Linked DNA regions of Ruegeria pomeroyi DSS-3. The protein of the gene in region 1 interacts with the protein of each later gene in a pairwise test. Links are inferred from orthologs where the notes say so. Each region holds a gene or a part of one and is shown on either strand. Other genes may lie near its edges.

The links. Proteins that work in one complex are often made in the same cells at the same time.
Region 2: the proteins of rplK (region 1) and SPO_RS15810 interact in binary tests that used the Escherichia coli proteins (3 or more experiments, as listed by UniProt). The link is inferred for Ruegeria pomeroyi DSS-3 from one-to-one orthologs.

What each region holds. Positions count from the first base shown.
Region 1 is NC_003911.12:3,720,590-3,725,909, reverse strand. Bases 26-2,944 are described here. They hold rplK (50S ribosomal protein L11), read left to right. Parts: upstream 26-1,231; coding sequence 1,232-1,657; downstream 1,658-2,944. Other genes in these bases: SPO_RS17790 (hypothetical protein), read right to left, coding at 2,448-2,944; rplA (50S ribosomal protein L1), read left to right, coding at 1,659-2,357; SPO_RS22320 (Hint domain-containing protein), read right to left, coding at 26-1,001. Outside these bases: more of SPO_RS22320, read right to left, coding at 1-25; more of SPO_RS17790, read right to left, coding at 2,945-3,275; SPO_RS17785 (glycosyltransferase family 2 protein), read left to right, coding at 3,470-4,396; rplJ (50S ribosomal protein L10), read left to right, coding at 4,688-5,206; rplL (50S ribosomal protein L7/L12), read left to right, coding at 5,286-5,320. UniProt on the Escherichia coli protein: Forms part of the ribosomal stalk which helps the ribosome interact with GTP-bound translation factors.
Region 2 is NC_003911.12:3,325,083-3,332,640, forward strand. Bases 2,598-5,596 are described here. They hold SPO_RS15810 (50S ribosomal protein L11 methyltransferase), read right to left. Parts: upstream 4,537-5,596; coding sequence 3,658-4,536; downstream 2,598-3,657. Other genes in these bases: SPO_RS15800 (DUF1127 domain-containing protein), read left to right, coding at 2,913-3,131; SPO_RS15805 (hypothetical protein), read right to left, coding at 3,214-3,558; SPO_RS15815 (MATE family efflux transporter), read right to left, coding at 4,536-5,596. In the rest of the region: SPO_RS15780 (hypothetical protein), read right to left, coding at 1-161; Holliday junction branch migration DNA helicase RuvB, read right to left, coding at 341-1,366; Holliday junction branch migration protein RuvA, read right to left, coding at 1,413-2,087; crossover junction endodeoxyribonuclease RuvC, read right to left, coding at 2,084-2,581; more of SPO_RS15815, read right to left, coding at 5,597-5,930; SPO_RS15820 (MFS transporter), read right to left, coding at 5,935-7,167; SPO_RS15825 (YeeE/YedE family protein), read left to right, coding at 7,337-7,558. UniProt on the Escherichia coli protein: Methylates ribosomal protein L11.

The sequences.
Region 1 (5,320 bases):
ATCGCCAGCGCAATCGCACCCCGATTCTGACTTTGCTCGATCTGGGTAAAGACGTCAGTCCCCAGCACCCGCTCGACCTCTGCACCCAGCAGCAGCGTCTCGGCTGGCAGCCCGTTTGCAAACACGATCTCGTGCCGGTCCAGCGCGAAATGGATGTACCGGACCGGGCCGGTTGCCGGTCGTAGGGCAATACCGTGTAACCCCGTCAGGCGTCGCGCGGCGATCAGGATTTCGTCCGAGCCATACATGCGTCTGGCGATCCGACTGCGCAGCAACACCCTGTGTTGTTGCGACAAAAGCAGTGGGTGTGTCGGTATGGATGGCGCAAAGCTGTGTGCAGGGATCACGACCGGTGCCACACCATGCGACAACAATTGTGTCGCTAAGCCGACCCGGCGCGTGCCGATCCAGCGGATCGGCTGCGGTCCGTGGTCAAGTGTCTGGACCAGATCCCCGACCGCAAGGGTTTCGACCGGGCGCGCGCCCTTTGGTGTCGCGATGCGGGTGCCCGCCGCGAAACAGATGAAATTAGTCTGCTGCCGGTTTGCCGCGATATAGGTGGTATCGACCGAGACACTGTCGAGTGAGACGGAAACGATCGCCTTGGCCTCCATCGCGACCCAGTCGTCATTGGCGGTCATTTCAGGCGCCAGATACAGATCGCCGTCGGTGGTCTGAATGACAACGGCGGTGATGTTGGCGGTGCTGCCATCGGCATAGGTGAGGGTGGCGTTGTAGACAACGCCGGAATCGAGCGTGTGGGCGACGCCGTCCACCGTCATCGCGTCCGGCGACCAGAAATCGTAATTGTCGGAATTTATGTCGGTATCGTCATCGGCGTCATTGACCACCACGTCGACGATATGATCGTAGAGCGGGTCGCCGGGCGACCCGTAGCTGCCGAGAATGTTAGACGCGCCTTCGGCGTAAAGATCGCCCTCATAGCTGTCGATATCGCCCGCGTTCCCAAGGTAAAGCGCGTTCCAGGAATAGATGGTCATGACTCAGCCGTCTGCTTGCAACAGCGCACAGAACATCAGGTGCGGCTTAAGATTCGATTGCCGCCGGGCCGGTTGCGCTTGCAAAACACCCTGATCCGGTCTATCCGCACGCGATGCCGTCCCAGGGCGGCGAATCCCGTGGGAGACGGAAGGGGCGCGCCCCCGATGTCGGACCACATCAATAGCATCTGCCGGATCGCGTTCCGGCGGAGTTGAAAAGGAGAAGGCCAATGGCCAAGAAACTGATCGGCACGCTGAAGCTTCAGGTGCCCGCAGGCAAGGCGAACCCGTCGCCGCCAGTTGGTCCGGCGCTGGGTCAGCGCGGCATCAACATCATGGAATTCTGCAAGGCGTTCAACGCCAAGACCGCAGACATGGAAGTGGGCGCACCCTGCCCGACCGTGATTTCCTATTATCAGGACAAGTCCTTTACCATGGACATCAAGACGCCGCCGGCGTCGTATTTCCTGAAGAAAGCAGCCAAGATCCAGTCGGGCGCCAACAAGCCCTCGCGCGAGACCGCCGGCACCGTGACCGTCGCTCAGATCCGCGAGATCGCCGAAGCGAAGATGAAGGATCTGAACGCCAACGATATCGACGGCGCAATGCAGATCATCCTGGGCTCTGCCCGGTCCATGGGCATCGAGGTGAAGTAAGATGGCAAAGCTTGGAAAACGCACCCGCGCTGCCCGCGAAGCCTTTGCCGGCAAAGAAGAGCTGTCGGTTGAACAGGCCGTCGCCCTGATCAAGTCGGCCGCCTCGGCCAAATTCGACGAGACCGTCGAGATCGCGATGAACCTGGGCGTCGACCCGCGTCACGCTGACCAGATGGTCCGTGGTGTTGTCGGCCTGCCCAACGGCACCGGCAAAACCGTGCGCGTCGCCGTCTTTGCCCGTGGCCCCAAGGCTGAAGAAGCCCAGGCCGCAGGTGCGGACATCGTTGGCGCCGAGGACCTGATGGAAACCATCCAGTCCGGCAAGATCGAGTTCGACCGCTGCATCGCGACCCCGGACATGATGCCGGTTGTCGGCCGTCTGGGCAAAATCCTCGGCCCGCGCAACCTGATGCCGAACCCCAAAGTCGGCACCGTGACCATGGATGTCGCTCAGGCCGTGCAGAACGCCAAGGGCGGTGAAGTCCAGTTCAAGGTCGAAAAGGCCGGTGTCATCCATGCCGGCGTCGGCAAGGTGTCGTTCGACGAGGCCAAGCTGGTCGAGAACGTTCGCGCCTTTGTGGATGCCGTGGCCAAGGCCAAACCGGCTGGTGCTAAGGGCACCTATCTGAAGAAGATCGCGCTCAGCTCGACCATGGGTCCGGGCGTGTCGGTTGACGTGGCAAGCGCCTCGGGCAACTAAGCGGTCAGGCTGGCGGTTCTGGCCGCCAGACACAAATACGGAAACCCGGCCCGCATCCTGCGGCGCCGGGTTTTCCTTTTTCGGGTGGTATCAGCCCGTCTGGCCCAGCAGGTTGCGTTTCCAGCGGCCCAGCAGGATGCGCACGCGCCGGGACAGAGGCGGGCGCCGCTCCATATAGAACCGCGCCCGCGCGCCCATGAAATCGTCCTGATACCCCCTCAGGAAGGGGGCAATTCCCCGGCCCGCATGAAAGGCCGCGCGCACCTCGGCCATGCGTGGCCCCCATTCCTGGCAATGAAAGATGCGCAGCTCGGGGCTGTTCGGCAGTCGCAGGCCAAAGGCACCGGATTCCGCGCAATAGAGTTCCACCGCCGCTTCGGAGCCGAACCGGCCAAACGCATCGGCGCCGCTTTGCTGAGCCTGCTGCGCCTTGCGCCAGACCGGCGCCGGCAGGATCGCGAAACAGTTGCTGAACCGCTGCGTTTGCATCAGGCCCGTTTCGGGCAGGGTCGTGTCGGCGCGAAACGGCAAGGTCGAGCCGGTCAGAAACGCGGCGCCGTGGCGCGCCATTGCTTCCATTGCCTCAGCCTGCCAGGGCAGATTGGACTCGCGATAGGGTAGGGTATCGAGCCGCACGATACAGGCCAGGTCGTCGCCGATCAGATCGAATTGCTGCCACAAGAGGCCGGTTTCATTTTCGGTCGTCTGGGCGGGATCGGTCTGCCCCGCGATCACCAGCTCGGCGCCGAACTCTGAGGCGAGGCTGCGCAGCTGGTCGGCGATGGCCGGGTTCTGGCCGACATGCACAACAAGACGATCCGGCGGCTGGTCGAAAAACTCCATCCAGTCGCGCAGGACAACGCAATGCGCGGGCTGCAGGACAAAGGTCAGAAGTGAGAAACCGCTTGCTTCGGTCATCGGCCTCCGCCTTTTGCGTTGCACTGCCTTGGGCGGGGCTGCCCGTTGCGTGACGGGATGCTAGCAATGGCCTTTGCCCGGGTCAACGCGCGCCAGGCCCGCTTTGACTCGTCGCCGGGCGGCGGTATAGGCTACGCGGCGGAAAAGAGCGGCATATCAACGAGGCAGGCAGTGATGAACGATCGGAACCCGGCATGACGGTGCCTTGGCAAGTTGGCGCCATTCTGAATGAGCCCCTGGCCGATACGCTCCGCTTCGCCGCCTGGTATCTTGAGGCTGGCGCCGAGGCAGTGACCCTGCTGTTCGACAATCCACAAGACCCGGCAATCGCGATCCTCGACGGGCATCCGCGCGTCACCTGTGTGCCCTGCACGCCCGAATTCTGGGCCGATCTGGGGCTGACCCCCGAGACCCGGTTCACCAAGCGGCAGAACGTGGCGCTGACCTGGGTCTATCGGCAGCAGGCCGAAGGGTGGTTGCTGAATGTCGACGCCGATGAGTTCATGTGGGCGCCGGGGGACGGCATCGGGGCATTCCTGGCCGCGCAGCCGGTTGAGGCCGAGGCGATCCGGGTCGAGACCGCCGAGATCGTGGCGGTGCACGACGGGGCCGCGGGCCCGGTCTATCGCCTGCCGATGGAGCGCGACGCCGCGCGCCGGGTCTATGGCGAGAGCGCGGCGCTGTTCGGGCCCCGGCGCAAGGGGTTGATCGGCCATCCGCAGGGTAAATCCTTCATCCGCTGCGGGTTGAAGGATGTGGCCCTGCGTCAGCACTGGGCACAGCGGCAAGGCGGGGCCGAGATGGCCGAAACCTTTGTGCCGGTGCGCGGCGGCAGAGCGGCGCTTCTGCATCATATCGGGCTTGACTACGACATCTGGCGGGCCAAGCTCGACTGGCGGCTGGTATCGAGCGGCTTTACCGTGCCCCTGACCGAGCGGATCCGGGCGCTGATGGACGAGCCCGACGCCGAGAGCCGCCTGCGGGCGCTGCACAGTGATCTGCACGCGGTTGAGCGGGCGCGGCTCGATCGGTTGCGAGCCGAGGGCGCCTGCCTGGAACCGCCGGTCGATGTGGACGGAGTCGCGGCCCGGGTCTTTGGCGCGACCTTTGCCGTCACCTGACCCTGTGCGAACGGTTGTTTTACCCCTTGGAAACCCCGCCGCTCTGGCCTAAGAGGAGGGGCGAGGTAAAGCGTGCGATTCGTCGTGCGCTTTATTTTGTTTCGTCCAAGACGGTGGGTGGCTGCATCCGTAGCCTTAATTTCCTGCCTGAGACGGGTAAAGACCAAAGAGATCGGGGGCTCGACCCTCGGGCGATTATTTGGCTCCACCCCGTAAAACGGACATGAACGCCGGGTGCGAGCCCGGCAAATATGAGCCGGGATGTTCACCATCCCAAATTTGGAGAGAACTGTGGATAGAGCCCAGAAAGAGAAAGTGGTCGAGGAACTCGGCCAGATCTTCGAAAGCTCTGGCGTCGTGGTGGTTGCTCACTACGCCGGTCTGACAGTTGCCGAGATGCAGGACCTGCGCGCGCGTGCACGCGAAGCGGGTGGGTCTGTGCGTGTTGCCAAGAACAGGCTCGCCAAAATCGCCCTTGAGGGTAAGCCGTGTGCAAGCATGGCCGACCTGCTGACGGGTATGACCGTTCTGACCTATTCCGAGGACCCCGTGGCAGCAGCCAAGGTGGCCGAGGGCTTCGCCAAGGATAACAAGAAATTTGAGATCCTCGGCGGTGCAATGGGCGAGAACGCTCTGGACCGTGCCGGCGTCGAAGCCGTGTCGAAAATGCCGTCGCGTGAAGAGCTCATTGCTCAGATCGTGTCCTGCATTGGCGCACCTGCTTCGAACATCGCTGGCGCGATTGGCGCACCTGCAAGCAATATCGCTGGCATCCTTTCCACCATCATCGAGAAGGCGGAAGCTGCGTAAGCGGTTGGCACTGAATGATCTGCGTGGGGCATGTGCCCTGACGTTGGAACACACACTGTAAACGGAAAGAGCTGATAAAATGGCTGATCTGAAAGCACTCGCAGAAAGCATCGT
Region 2 (7,558 bases), 400 kb from region 1 along the record:
CCCGCCAGCGCCATCACCGCCTCGAAAGCGCCTTTCACGACCGAGAGCGTTTCATCCTCGACCCCGAACACGATCGGCACCACCGGCCGCCCCCAGCGGGCAAACTGAAAGCTGCCGTCGTCGCGGGTGAACAGGGTCTCGATCGTCTCGGGGGTCAACATGGCAGGCGGCTCCGCAAAAAAGGCGCCCCGTTTCTTGTCGAAACCGGCGCCAAGGTCCACCCCCGCCGCGGCGGAATTGCGGCCTTGGCCCTTCACTTTGCGAAAAGTATTCCGGGGGAGCCTACAAAATTCGACGAATTTTGTACGCGGGGGCAGCGCCCCCTTGCCCATCCCGGCCCCTAGCCGAACAGATCGCTCTGCCCCGGCGGGCGCGGCGCGTCCAGGCCCAGATGTGTCCAGGCTTTCTGCGCCAGCATCCGGCCGCGCGGCGTGCGCTGGATCAGACCCTGCTGCAACAGATAGGGCTCGATCACCTCTTCCAGCGAATCCCGGCTTTCGCTCAGCGCCGCCGACAGGGTCTCGATCCCGACTGGTCCACCGCTGTAATTCTCGGCGATGAGCCGCAGATAGCGGCGGTCGGCGCCATCAAGCCCCAGCTGATCCACCCCCAGCCGGGTCAGCGCATGATCGGCCAGTTCGCGGGTGATCCGCCCGTCACCCTCGACCACGGCGAAATCAACCACCCGGCGCAGCAGGCGCCCGGCGATCCGCGGGGTGCCGCGGGCGCGCCGCGCGATCTCGCGCGCGCCGGCCTCCTCGGCGGGGGCGCCCAGCTTGCGGGCATTGCGGCTGACGATCTCGAACAGTTCGTCAACCGTGTAGAACAGCAGCCGGGTCGGGATGCCGAACCGGTCGCGCAGCGGCGTGGTCAACAGACCCATGCGGGTGGTGGCCCCGACCAGCGTAAAGGGCTGCAACTCGATCCGCACGGTCCGCGCGGCGGGCCCGTCGCCGATCACCAGGTCCAGTTCGAAATCCTCCATCGCCGGATAGAGCACCTCTTCGACCGCCGGGTTCAGCCGGTGGATCTCGTCGATGAACAGCACATCGCGCGCTTCGAGATTGGTCAGGATCGCCGCCAGATCCCCCGCCTTGGCCAGCACCGGCCCCGAAGTCATGCGGAAATTCACTCCCAGCTCGCGCGCCATGATCTGCGCCAGCGTGGTCTTGCCCAGGCCGGGTGGGCCGTGGAACAGCGTGTGATCCATCGCCTCGCCCCGCTGGCGGGCCGATTGCACGAAAATGCGCAGATTGGCCCGCGCCTCGGCCTGGCCGATGAATTCGTCCAGCGCCTGCGGCCGCAGGGCGCGGTCATTGTCCTCGGGCAAGGGGTCGGGCCGCAGGGTGGGATCGGCGTCGGTCATCTGTCATCTCCCGCGAGGACGCCCGCCAGGGCGGATCGAGCGTACCTCATGTCTTGGGCGCCAGCAGGCGCAGCGCCGCGCGGATCAGGTCTGTCTCTCCGGCCTCGGGCGCTTCGGCGGCGGCCTGAGCCACAGCGGCGGCCGCGTCCGAGGGGCCATAGCCCAGATTTGACAGCGCCGACAGCGCGCCAGCGGTCGCAGCACCGGCGCCGCCGGGCGGCGCGGCCTTGCGCGGTGCCGGAGCGGCGGGTTCGATCACCTCGACCACCTCTACCGCGCCCTCCATCGCCTGGGCCACGGTGCCGCCCATCGCCATCACGCCCGGCGCCTTGTCCTTGAGGTCGAGCACGATGCGCTGCGCCGTCTTCGGCCCCACGCCTTTGGCCGACTTGACCGAGGCCCAGTCGCCCAGCGCAATCGCCCGGCTCACCCCGTCCGGCCCCAGCGCGCCCAGAATGGCCAGCGACACTTTGGCCCCGACCCCCTGGACCGAGCACAGCAGCCGGTGCCATTCCTTCTCGGCCAGCGACATGAAGCCAAAAAGCTGCATCAGGTCCTCGCGCACCACCATATCGGTATAAAGCGCCACCACCTCGCCCACGCCGGGCAGTGCCGCCAGCGTCCGGTCCGAGCAATAGACGATATAGCCGACCCCGCGCACATCGATCAGCACATGGTCGGTGGACCGATAGTCGAGCCGCCCCGTCAACTTGCCGATCATGCCCGCACCTCCCTCTGGCTCAGCGCCTGCGCGCTTCCGTAATAGGCGTGGCAGATGGCGATGGCCAGCGCGTCGGCCGCATCCGCCCCCTTGGGCAGACAGCCTGGCAATTGCAGCTTGACCATGTGGATGACCTGTTCCTTTTCGGCATGGCCCACGCCCACAACCGTCTTCTTGACCCGGTTGGGGGCGTATTCGCCCACCGGCAGCCCGGCCTGCGCCAGCGTCAGCAGCGCCACGCCGCGCGCCTGGCCCAGTTTCAGCGTGCCCGCCCCGTCCTTGTTGACAAAGGTCTGCTCGATCGCGGCCTGATCGGGCCGGTATTCTTCGATCACCTCGACGATCTGATTGTGCAGCGACAACAGCCGCTCGCCCAGGTCGTCGCCGTCGGAATGACACAGCCCATTGGCCACATGCGACAGCCGGCTGCCGCGCTGTTCGATGACGCCCCAGCCGAGCGTTCTCAGCCCGGGATCGATGCCTAGAATGCGCATATCTCCGCCCCGCCTGCCCATTGTTGTAACTTTTCTCACGGATTAGCACGAAAGGGGAACATTTTCCAAGCGCTTTACGCTCACGCATGTTTGCGACGCCTCGAAATCCGTTTTCGACTTCTGGCACGAAAACGACATGCTGCATTGCAGAAAGCGACAGGTTTTACCACCCGTTTTCACCAATGTTACAAAGGGATTTCGGCGTTTCGCACCTATGCACACAGCGCATGTCCAACATGCAATTTCCGTGCTTGTGCTGTCGATTTTCGACGCCTAGATGCCCCGCTGAAACAACGACCACCACTCACCAAACCACAAAGGACGCACGGATATGGCCGCACTGGACACCACCCGCTTCGCCCAAGGCTCCTTCGGCCTCGTTGGCCGTATCGCTGCCCTTGGCTCTATCATCGCAAACGCGTTTGTCGCCTGGAACGACGCCCGCGCCACCCGCAACGCGCTGACCGCGCTGAGCGACCGCGAACTGGAAGACATCGGCATGAGCCGCGCCGACATCGACGCCGTTGTCGCAGGCAAGACCGCCTACTGAGTTCATCCCGCTCCCTCGGGACAACAGCAAACGCCGCATGCAGATTACGTGCATGCGGCGTTTTTTCTTTGCCGAGGGAAAGTCAGCGCAGAATGGGCCCGATCTGTTCGGCCAGGAACAGGCTTGCCGGATCGGCCTGCATCACCCAGGCCCCGGCCTGTTCGACCGGCGTGCCCTCTGCCAGGCGCGACAGGCGGGCGTCATAGCTGTCCGGGCCAAGACTGGCCAACAGGAATGCCTTGAAAGCAAGAACCGCTCCGCAGAGCAACACAAGCGCGCGCAGCGGCATGCGGCCACCGCCGCGTCGCGGCTTCAGCTCGATCAGACCATCCTTGCGCATGCGGGCCGTATAGCCGCGCGACAGGGCCTCGTGCTTCTTGTTCAATCGACGAATGCGTTGGTCGAAGTCAACGTTGTTATCGACCATGGCAGCCTCCATACACCGGCCCCCACCAGCGTTGGATCCAAGCTACGGTCGAAATGAGGCAAAACCAAGGCCCATGCCTAAAATGCCCGTAAAACTGGCCTAAAATGCGTCGATTTTGCGAAGCAGCAGCGTGGTCCAGTCACCAATCACCCCACGATCGACAAGATTGGTTCCAGCCTGCGCATAAACCGCGATCACATCATCTGCCTGTTCGTTGAGAATACCGGACAGAATCGCATAGCCGCCAGGGCGCAGATGCGATGCGACGTCCGGGGCCAGCGCCACCAGCGGCCCTTTCAGGATATTGGCAAAGATCAGGTCATAGGGCGCCTGTGCCGCCAGATCGGGATGGTCAAAGCCCGCCGCCTCCAGACAGGTGACCGCGCCCGCCATGCCATTCGCCTTCAGGTTGGCCTCGGCCACCTCGACCGCAACCGCGTCGATATCCGAGGCCAGAAAATCGCCCTGCCAGACCCGCGCCGCCGCCATTGCCAGAACCGCGGTACCACAGCCGATATCGGCCACCTTGGCGGCGCTGAACCCCAGCTCGATCAACCCGTCCAGCGCGCGCAGACAGCCCAGCGTGGTGCCGTGGTGGCCGGTGCCAAAGGCCATCGACGCCTCGATCAGCAGCGGGATACGGCCCTCGGGCACCTTGTCGGCGTCATGGCTGCCATAGACAAAGAAACGCCCCGCCTCGACCGGCGACAGCTCGCGTTTGACATGGGCGACCCAATCCGTCTCGGGCAATTCCGACACCACGAAGGGCTGGGCGCCATGCACCGCCGCCAGCAGCGCCAGCGCGGTGTCGTCCGGGGTCTCGGTGAAATAGCCGCCGACTTCCCACAGGCCCGAGCCGTCCTCCAACTCGAACACGCCGATACCGGTGGGTTCGGGGGTCAGGGTCTCCATCGCCTCGCCCAGCGCCTCGGCCTGGGATTTGCCGGTCAGGGTGGTCAGCGCGGTAAAGGTGGGCATCAGCGTCTCCTGTATCTGTCAGGATGCGCGTAGGGCCGTGGCGGCGCGAGGTCAAGCCGTGGCAGGTGACGGCGGCCCAGGCTGACCACGAACCGCCAGCCCCAGAACGCGGCCCCCAGCCCCACCACGAGGCTGCACAGCGCTTGCGCATAGATCACGCCCTCGGCCCCATAGGCGCCCGCCAGCCAAAGCGCGGCGGGCAGCGTCAGCGCCCCGTCGCGCAGCCAGTTGGTCAGCGTCGCCCGCCGCGCCTTGCCCATCGCGTTGAAGGCAGCATTCGAGACAAAGAGCAGCGCGGCAAAGACAAATCCGCCCGCGCCCACATGGGTAAAGGCATGAAGTACGTCGAGCGCCGGTCCCTGCAGGTCGAACACCGCCCCGATACCGGGGGCGGCAAGGCTCAGCACCGCCCACATCACCAGCGTATAGCCAAGGCCGAACAGAACCGCGTCGCGATAGGTGCTGCGCAGGCGCGCATGTTCGCCGGCGCCAAAGTTCTGACCAAAGATACCGCCGATGGCCCCCGCCAGCGAGAAGATGCCGCCAAAGGCCACCACCGTCAGCCGCCCCACCACGGCCCAACCCGCCATCGCCTGATCGCCAAACTGCGCCATGACCGAGGTCAGGATGTAATTGCCGACCGGGGCGGCCAACTGGGTCAGGATCGCCGCAACCGCAATCGCCATGAAAGGCCGCAGCGTTCCCATGACGTCGCGCCGCCGGGGCCGGGCCAGCAGGTCGTGCGGCCCGGTGGCAAAGCGCAGCGCCATGGCCAGCATGACGAACCGCGACAGCACAACGCCCAGCGCGGCCCCGTCCAGCCCCATGCCAAGGCCATAGATCAGGAACGGGTCGATCACCATCGCGACCCCACCCGAGGTCAGGGTGACAGACATCGAGCGCACCCCGTCGCCCTCGGCCCTGAGCGCGCCGTTGGCAACCATTCCCGCCGCCATCACGCCAAGGGACGGGACCGTCAAAGCCAGATAGCGCGCGGCCAGTATTGCCGTTTCGCCGGTCGCGCCCGACAGGGCGACGATCTGGTGGCGGAACAGGAAAATCAGCAACCCGGCAAGGCTCTGAACCGCGAAGGCGATCATCATCGCGCTGGTGGCGTGCCGCCGCGCCAGCCCGCGCCGCCCTTGCCCGATCCCGCGCGAGATCAGCGCCACCGCGCCGATCATCAGCCCGATGCCGACGCTGACCGACAGGAACTGGATGGCAAAGGAAAACCCGATCGCCGCCATCAGACGCGGCTCTCCCAGCCGGGAAATCCAGTAGAGATTGGCCGCATCGACCAGAAAGACAAAGGTGATCCCCATCGCGCCGGTCAGGGTCATGCGGACCACATGGCCCATGGTCGAACCGCTGAGGAACCGCCCGCGCCGCTCCATCGGGCTATTCCGCCGGGGCGGGCATGTATTTCGACAGCACCGTCTCGTTGCCCGGTTCGGGATGGCGCGGGATCAGCAGCGACAGACCCAGCGAGATCAGCGCCATGCAGGCCGCCAGGGCAAACACCGCCGAGGGCGACACCACCCAGAGCAGACCAAGCAACACCGGCAGGAACACCGCCGCGATATGGTTGATGGTAAAGGCGACAGCAGCGGTGGGGGCGATATCGGCTGGGTCGGCGATCTTCTGGAAATAGGTTTTCAGCGCCAGCGCCAAGGCGAACAGGATATGGTCGATCACGTAAAGGATCGCCGCCAGCGTCACGCCCCAGCCGAACCAGTAGATGCCGCCATAGGCCGCAAAGACCAGCGCCAGCCCGGAATACTCAAAGACCAGCGTGCGGCGCTCTCCGAACCGGGCCACCGCCCGGCCCAACAGCGGCGCCACACCCATGTTGATCACCAGGTTGATCAGATAGAGTCCGGTCAGCTCGTGCACGTCGAACCCGAACTTCTCGACCATCATGAACCCCGCGAAGACCACAAAGATCTGACGCCGCGCGCCCGCCATGAATTGCAGTGCGTAGTACAGCCAGTAGCGCCGTCGCAGGATCAGCTTTTTGGTTTGCGGCGTCGGGGCATCGAACTGCGGATAGGCCAGCAGACAAAAGAGGGCGATCACCACGGTCAGTCCACCTGCCGCCATGAACACCGTATTGTAGCTCAGCTCGAACCGGTCCCAGGTCAGCACGATCAGCCCATAGATCACCAGCGTCGAGGCCGATCCCGTGGCCACTAGCCAGCCCAGCATCTGCGGCGCCCTCTCCTTGGACAGCCATTGCAGTTGCAGCGACTGGTTCACCGTCTCGTAATAGTGAAACCCGATCGAGCTGAACAGGGTCACCATCAAGAGCCCGCCAAGGCTGGGAAACCAGGCGGTGACCGCCGTGGCCAGCCCCAGCAATACCAGCGAGATCATCCCCAGCACCTGCTCGCGCATCACCAGGATCACCGCGATCACGCCAACGGCCAGAAACCCCGGAATCTCGCGCACCGTGTGCAGCAGGCCGATATCAGCGCCGTCGAAATTGGCCACCTCGATGACGAAATTGTTGAGCAGCGCGCTCCATGCATTGAAGGCGATAGGCATGGCGATGGCCATCACAAACAACAGCGTGATGGGTCGGCGCCAGAACGGCAGGCTGGCGGCCTGAGACAGGGGGACGGGTCGAAACATGGCAAATGCCTTACGCCCATTCCCCGATCTTGGCGAGAGCAAAGCCAGCGCCGCACATCCACCCTGCACCAGCGCGCAGGACAGTCCGGCACAGCCGCATGACCTAAATCAAATCACATATCGGAATGTGTCGCTATAACGGCGCAACTTTTGCAGCGCGGAGAGCGTCATGGACCTTGTCAGCCTTGTCGAACGCATCGGCGAAGCCCCAACCGCCGCCCTGTTCGGGCTGATCACCGGCATCACCTTTGGTGTCGCGGCCCAGCGGTCGCGGTTCTGCCTGCGCGCGGCCACGGTCGAATTCGCACGCGGCCGGATGGAGGACAAGGTGGCGGTCTGGCTGCTGACCTTCTCGACCGCGCTGGTCTGGGTGCAGGCGGCGCAGCTGATG